2 regions of the Vibrio coralliirubri genome follow, and region 2 is predicted to be linked to the other one. Evidence: riboswitches for the same ligand, from Rfam matches in the RefSeq annotation. Region 2 holds a riboswitch; the other holds the start of a gene.
The links. Region 2 has a riboswitch for cyclic di-GMP ahead of gbpA (N-acetylglucosamine-binding protein GbpA). Riboswitches for the same ligand answer to the same signal wherever they lie in the genome.
Positions count from the first base shown of each region.

Region 1 (3,422 bases), on a different replicon from region 2:
TCAATAAAACTCGCTTTGTTGCAGAAGCAACTCAAGAAAAAGTAAACAAAGCCGTAGATGAACTGAACTATGCACCAAGTGCTGTTGCTCGTAGCTTGAAATGTAATACAACACGCACTATCGGCATGCTAGTGACTCAATCAACTAACCTATTCTTCTCTGAAGTTATCGATGGTGTTGAGAGCTACTGCTACCGTCAAGGTTACACTTTGATCCTGTGTAATACGGGCGGTATCTATGAGAAGCAACGTGACTACATTCGAATGCTTGCAGAGAAACGTGTAGATGGCATCTTAGTTATGTGTTCTGACCTAACTGAAGAACTAAGAGAGATGTTAGACCGTCACGCTGACATCCCTAAAGTTATCATGGACTGGGGCCCTGAGAGCTCTCAGGCTGATAAGATCATCGATAACTCTGAAGAAGGTGGCTACCTAGCGACCAAATACCTTATTGAACGCGGTCACTCTAAGATTGCATGTTTAAGTGGCCACTTAGACAAAGCAGCATGTGTTGAACGTATTGCCGGTTACAAGCGTGCACTTAACGAAGCTAAGATTTCTGCCGATGAAAATATGATCATCGAAGGTAACTTCGAGTGTGATACGGCTGTTCTTGCTGCAGAACAAATCGTTGAGATGGAAGATCGTCCAACGGCGGTATTCTGCTTTAACGACACAATGGCACTCGGCTTAATGAGCCGCCTGCAAGAAAAAGGCATTCGCATTCCAGAAGATATCTCAGTGATCGGTTACGACAACATCGAACTGGCTGAATACTTCTCTCCGCCGCTAACGACCGTTCACCAACCAAAGCGTCGTGTTGGTAAGAATGCATTCGAAATTCTATTAGAGCGCATCAAAGACAAAGACCACGAAAAACGCGTCTTCGAAATGCACCCTGAAATTGTTGAACGAAGTACAGTTAAAACGTTAAATTAATTGATAATTCGAGTTTAATTTCATCAAGCGCACCTTTAGGTGCGCTTTTTTTATCAGCAACTATAATGAACCCAGATGCACAACGGAAAGATCATTAATTGAAGCAATATCACATTTTGAAATATCAACTGTGAGCTTCATTCAACAAAAACTTTATTCTATTCAATCAGTCACGCACAGGGCAAACCACTCGAAAGAGTGAGACGCAAAGCTTCCGGCCTAAACCACTCGTTGGTATGGTAGCGGGGTTACCGATGGCAAAATGCAGTAACTACTAATAATTTAGTAATTTACGGCTTATTGACAATTTAATTGCAACATTTTGCTAATCTCTCGGACCTGCTTATTTGGTGGCGTAGTTCAAATACACCGAGATAAATAACATGGATAAACCGATACTAAAGGACTCGATGAAGTTATTTGAGTCCCTAGGAAAAATAAAATCACGCTCAATGTTTGGTGGCTTCGGTCTTTTTGCTGATGACACTATGTTTGCTCTGGTTGTAAATGACCAGTTGCACATACGCGCAGACAAAGGCACAACGAAACAATTCGAACAACAAGGGTTTCAACCGTACGTCTACAAAAAACGTGGTTTCCCTGTCGTTACTAAATATTTCGCTTTACCTGAAGGCCTCTGGCAAGACCAAGAGAAAATCTTGCAGCTTGCAACCACGTCTCTAGGTTTTGCTAAAGAAGAAAAAGCTGAGCAGTCTTCTGCTAAGCCGACCCGACTCAAAGATCTGCCTAATCTTCGACTCGCTACCGAGCGTATGTTGAAAAAGGCAGGGATCGATTCTGTAGAACGTTTATATGAATCTGGCTCTGTAAACGCATTTAACGCCATCAAAGAATCGCATGCGTCTTCTGTCAGTATTGAACTACTTTGGGCGCTAGAAGGCGCGATCAATGGTACACATTGGTCTGTTATACCGCAGCAGCGTCGCGAAGAGCTTATCAATCGCGTCAATTAACATTGTCAGTACAATCTCTATACACAACTAAGCCGCATTTACTGCGGCTTTTTTTATATCTGGTGAAAGTTAATCTATGCTTTGCCTGTCTATCTATACTATCGGTATGCATTGAAAATTTAGAGGAAGTATCAATGAGTAAGAAAATGATATTGGGTATTGTGTTGGTCGTAACCATCGTGTTGTTAGGCATCAATTTCGGCCAGTACCTAACGCTTGAAAATGCTAAGGCCCAACAAGCTGTGTTAAATGACTACATTGACAGCAACTTTATTGCGGCTGCCGCTATCTATTTTGTCGCGTATGTAATGATTACGGCTTTCTCCATTCCAGGTGCCGCTGTTGTGACCCTATTAGGGGCCGCGCTATTTGGCTTCTGGAACAGCTTGCTGCTGGTATCTTTCGCAAGTGCGATCGGTGCTACTTTAGCCTTCTTAAGTAGCCGTTACCTGTTACGTGACTGGATTCAAACCAAGTTTGGTGACAAATTGGCGACGATTAACAAGGGGGTTGAAAAAGACGGCGCATTTTACCTGTTTTCTCTGCGTCTGATTCCTGTATTCCCATTTTTCCTTATCAACCTATTGATGGGTCTAACACCGATGTCAGTGAGTCGTTACTACATTACGAGTCAAATCGGGATGTTACCGGGGACGGCGGTTTTCTTGAATGCTGGTACTCAGCTCGCAGAAATTGATTCACTTTCGGGCATCGTCTCCCCTTCAGTACTATTGTCATTTGCGTTATTGGGGATATTCCCAATAGTGGCTAAATGGTTGATGGGTAAGTTTCGTTCAACGCCCGTAGCTGAATAACGTTTATAGCAGAATAGTTTATAATAGCTAAATAACACAGATAGCTGAATAAGGTTCTATTTCAATGAAAATCTTCAGTGCATCGAATCCGACAGAAGCTCATATCATCTGTGGATTATTAGAAAGCGAGAATATTGCCTGTGAAGTCCGTGGTGAGGGGTTGTTCGGATTGAAGGGGGAAATCCCATTCACTGAAGAAACTGACCCTTACGTATGGTTATATGAGCCAAAATTGGCCAGTAAAGCTCGCATGCTAGTAAATGACTACCAAAAGCAGCAAGATTCGATCATCTATGAAGAGTGGCGTTGTGGTAAGTGTCATGAAGTCAACGAAGCGCAGTTCGGTTCTTGCTGGCAGTGCGGTGCTGCCTCACCTGAATAGCAAGGTTTCAGTGACCTGATAGAACGATTCGGTCAGATACCTCCTCCAAATAAAAACGGGAAGCTAAAATTAGCTTCCCGTTTTTATTTCAATTCGATTCCATCATCATCTTTGATTTCGCATTTACAAAATCACTGAATTTGTTTTTGAATAAACGCAATCGAACGCTGATTAAACTCTTCAGGGTTTTCCACGTTACATACGTGCCCACAATTCGGAATCTCTACTAGCTCGCTCGACTCATGCGCTGCGACCATTTCTTTCACAGGCTTAATAAACATGTAGTCACGTTCACCCATCAAATAAAGAG
Region 1 is NZ_AP025470.1:1,262,004-1,265,425, reverse strand. It holds gene purR (HTH-type transcriptional repressor PurR) at 1-941, shown strand, start outside; cyclic di-GMP riboswitch class I at 1,112-1,197, shown strand; gene OCV20_RS05950 (TfoX/Sxy family DNA transformation protein) at 1,325-1,915, shown strand; gene OCV20_RS05945 (TVP38/TMEM64 family protein) at 2,050-2,730, shown strand; gene OCV20_RS05940 (putative signal transducing protein) at 2,795-3,112, shown strand; gene OCV20_RS05935 (alpha/beta fold hydrolase) at 3,244-3,422, opposite strand, start outside.
Region 1: it holds a riboswitch for cyclic di-GMP, as region 2 does, so the genes downstream of both, OCV20_RS05950 (TfoX/Sxy family DNA transformation protein) here and gbpA (N-acetylglucosamine-binding protein GbpA) in region 2, are expected to answer to the same signal.

Region 2 (3,422 bases):
AGTATCGCGATGAGCCGAACATGGCGATGAAGACCTTTAAGTTCTCAATCTATCATCTCATGATCTTGTTTGTCGCTTTGTTGGCAGACCATTATCTACTTTGATAACCGCATTTCCGCTGTTGCTGAATAAGAAAACGGATGCTCTGGGCATCCGTTTTTGTTTGGCTAATTACACAAGCTTACGTACTTGAAAGTAAGTACCTTACTAATAATTAGTCCACTTTGTTCCAAGCATCTTGCCAGTGTGAACCTACGCCAGGTTCGTATTGAGTTGCCGTTGGTGCCCATTGAACACAGTAACCAGAGTATGGGAACTCTTTACACTGATAAACACTACCATCGCTGCTTAGTACTTTCGTGCCCGCGGTGTAAGACTCAATGCTTTCAGGGAATACGAAGTCGTAATCGCCCGCTGGTGGCGGTGTTTGCTCGTCCATCAGGTGGAAATCAAGCGTGTTCTGATCCACTAAGTTACCTTGGTCATCTTTGGTCACAACTACAAGCATGTGGTGGCCAGCTTCAGATTTAGACAGAGTCAATTGAACATCTTCAACTTGTCCGTCTTTAAGTTCAGATTTCTGAGACGCCAGTGCTTCACGATGGTGGTTGTATACCGTGAGCTCTGCTTGAACGTCGCCCGTTGCCGCTAGAGTAAGATCAAGTTGAGTCGGTTGATTCTCGTCGATAATGTACTCTGACTCTAAACCTGTTACTTCAACTTCATGCTCTGGCTCTGGAGTATCAATCTTGTAGCCGATCTCTACGCTCTTAAAGCCTGAACCTGCTTTTAAGTAAACCGGGTTTGAGCCGTATACAGGAGCGAAATCACCTTGGTCATTCAATTGACCCGCTTTGATTTGCGTCTGCTCTTGGTTGATCTTTGATGCCAATGCATAAGACCAGTTATTCGCTTTACCTTGCTCGTTGTTCTCAATCACTAGCTCTGTGCTGTATGAAGCGTTCTCACCAGATTGGTCAAAGACACGAGTGTAAACTGCATCACCGATGTTTAGGTCGCGAGTTGGGTTGATTTGACCACCTTGATCCCAATCAGGAATGATCGGACCATCGCCATCAAATTTCACATCAATAACGTTGTAGAAAGCCATTGCAGTATCACCCACATCCCAAACAGCAAGAATCACTTGGTAGCCTTCACGCTCAGGGACATTACACAAGTGGCTTACTTGCATTGGTGGCTGTTCCATATTGCCTTCGACCACACAGAATGGGGTTAGATCAAAAGAACTGCGAGCCAAAGGCTGGTTTGGATTCCAGTCTGCTTTTGTAATGTAGTATTTCCAATCGTGAGTCACGTGGTTTGCTGTGAATGTCCACTCAAAGTATTGAGAGCCAGATTGGATAGGGCGTTTAACCCAACGGTCTGCCGTTTGCTCGTCTAGCGCAGCCGCTAAAGAAGATTGCGCACTCGCGATTTTTCCATCTGCAGGGCCAACCTCTGGGAAGCCTTCAGGACCTTCGACACTTTGCGGTTCGTATTGAATACCACCACAGTTAGTGTTCTTCTCTTGTGTATCACTCGCAGGGAACTTACACAGCGCTACACGGCTTTCAGCGACGCCATTATTGTATGCCGAGACATAACCGTGACCGAAGCTTGCACCACTAACGCTTAGTAGCGACAGAGCGATGAGTGATTTTTTGGGAGTTGTTTCATTATTTGTCCTTACTGTATTTGGCCGACAAAAAAGAGAACACTCCGGCACGCATTTGCACTTAAATCCTATTAAGTGGCAGCTCCGCTATCATAGATAGAATAATTGTCGACAGATCGGTGGCTTTGCGTCCTATTCTTTCAAATAGTTTGCCAGAAGTGCGTTTAAGCAAGCGAAATGTAGTCAACGCGTTTTATAAATGCGAATGAATAGATTGAAATGTGGAATGCTAATCTCGAACTTTTAATTCTTGTCACAAATTAACTTGCTAAATGTATTCTTTGCTCACCTATAAGTGATTGAAATAAATTAAGAAAGTATTTGCTCTAATTGTTTTTGTGAATGGTTTTGTCTTTTGATTTTTGCTTTGGATAACAATTGAGCGCATATCAAAACCAAACCTTTGGTTTCCACTAACCGAACCCTGACACGCCATGTATGAAAAACCGGACAATTGATTGGTATGAATTATATAAAGGAGTCGGTATGGAATTCACAGAACTAGACAGAGACGCGTTGTATCAAACGTGGATGTCACAAAAATCGAGAATGCGAATTACGCAGATGGAGTTTTCAAAAAAGTTAGGCATGAACCAGCTTGATTTCTCAAGAGTGCTAAGAGGGGAGACGCCATTAACCATGTCTTTCATTAGTCACTTTTGTCGTTTACTTCATTTGGAACCAAGGAATGTATTCCCTTCGCTAAAAGAGGGTAATGAATCGGGGCCTAAAGTGGTCTACCTGAAAAGTAGAATGAGTGTTGATGGTGAGATCCAAAATGCTTATATTGAAGGAAATCAGGTAATTGTAGAGTACGCACACACTGTTCAACATGATTAATTTTAGAGTTAGCTCTGAATTTTACCCCCTTTTTCTACAACCTTTTCACATAGGGTATGGCATACTTAGTTAGATTCCTTAATTTTAGCTAAGTGCGTTATGAACTCTTTAAAAGTCCTTTTGCTTGTTGCAACCAGCATTTTCTTGTTTGGTTGTGCAGGCGGCCCAATTAGAACCGCTACTAAATTTACCAGCTACGAAGATTTTCAGGCTGGGCCTGACGGAGGCGTCGACTTGGTTTGGGCAAGGGTTGGGCTACGTGACGCACAGCGTTTGAAATCCAAGTTAGATGATTACGACTCTGTAGTGATCGACCAAATTTTTGTTTTAACAGAAGAAGGTTCGTTGGATCAGGAAGAGATTCAGGAACTCACTGAGCACATGGTTGAACGCTTGGAAGAGAAAATATCGCCTCATAAAACGATTGTCGATGAACCGACAGGAAAAACGCTCCGCTTGAGTATCGCTCTGAGTAACGTTGAAACGCCTAATCCGATCTTAGCTGTAACGAGCAGCGTTCTGCCGTTTGGCCTTGCGATGTCAACCATTTCTAAGGTGACAACTGGTGAGCACACCAATGTTGGGAGTGCGAGTGTAGAGTTATTGGTCAGTGATGCTCAAGAGGGCACACCACTGTTTGCAGCCATCGATCGTGAAGCGGGTAATAAAGACTTTTCAACCATGATTGATTCGCTGGATGATGCCAAAGACGCGATCAACTATTGGGTTGAACGTTTAGGTGATACTCTACACAACATAGATGACGCATAGAAAGAGCGAATAATGCTAGAGAAAGAGAACCTGATTAAGTTGGCTCGAATGCAGATGCCATTTGGAAAGTACGCGGGTCGTACACTGATTGACTTACCTGAAGAATATTTGCTTTGGTTCGATAAAAAGGGAT
Region 2 is NZ_AP025471.1:1,200,061-1,203,482, reverse strand. It holds gene cyoE (heme o synthase) at 1-104, shown strand, start outside; gene gbpA (N-acetylglucosamine-binding protein GbpA) at 215-1,729, opposite strand; cyclic di-GMP riboswitch class I at 1,753-1,842, opposite strand; gene OCV20_RS21995 (hypothetical protein) at 2,165-2,518, shown strand; gene OCV20_RS21990 (DUF3313 domain-containing protein) at 2,618-3,289, shown strand; gene OCV20_RS21985 (DUF3820 family protein) at 3,302-3,422, shown strand, end outside.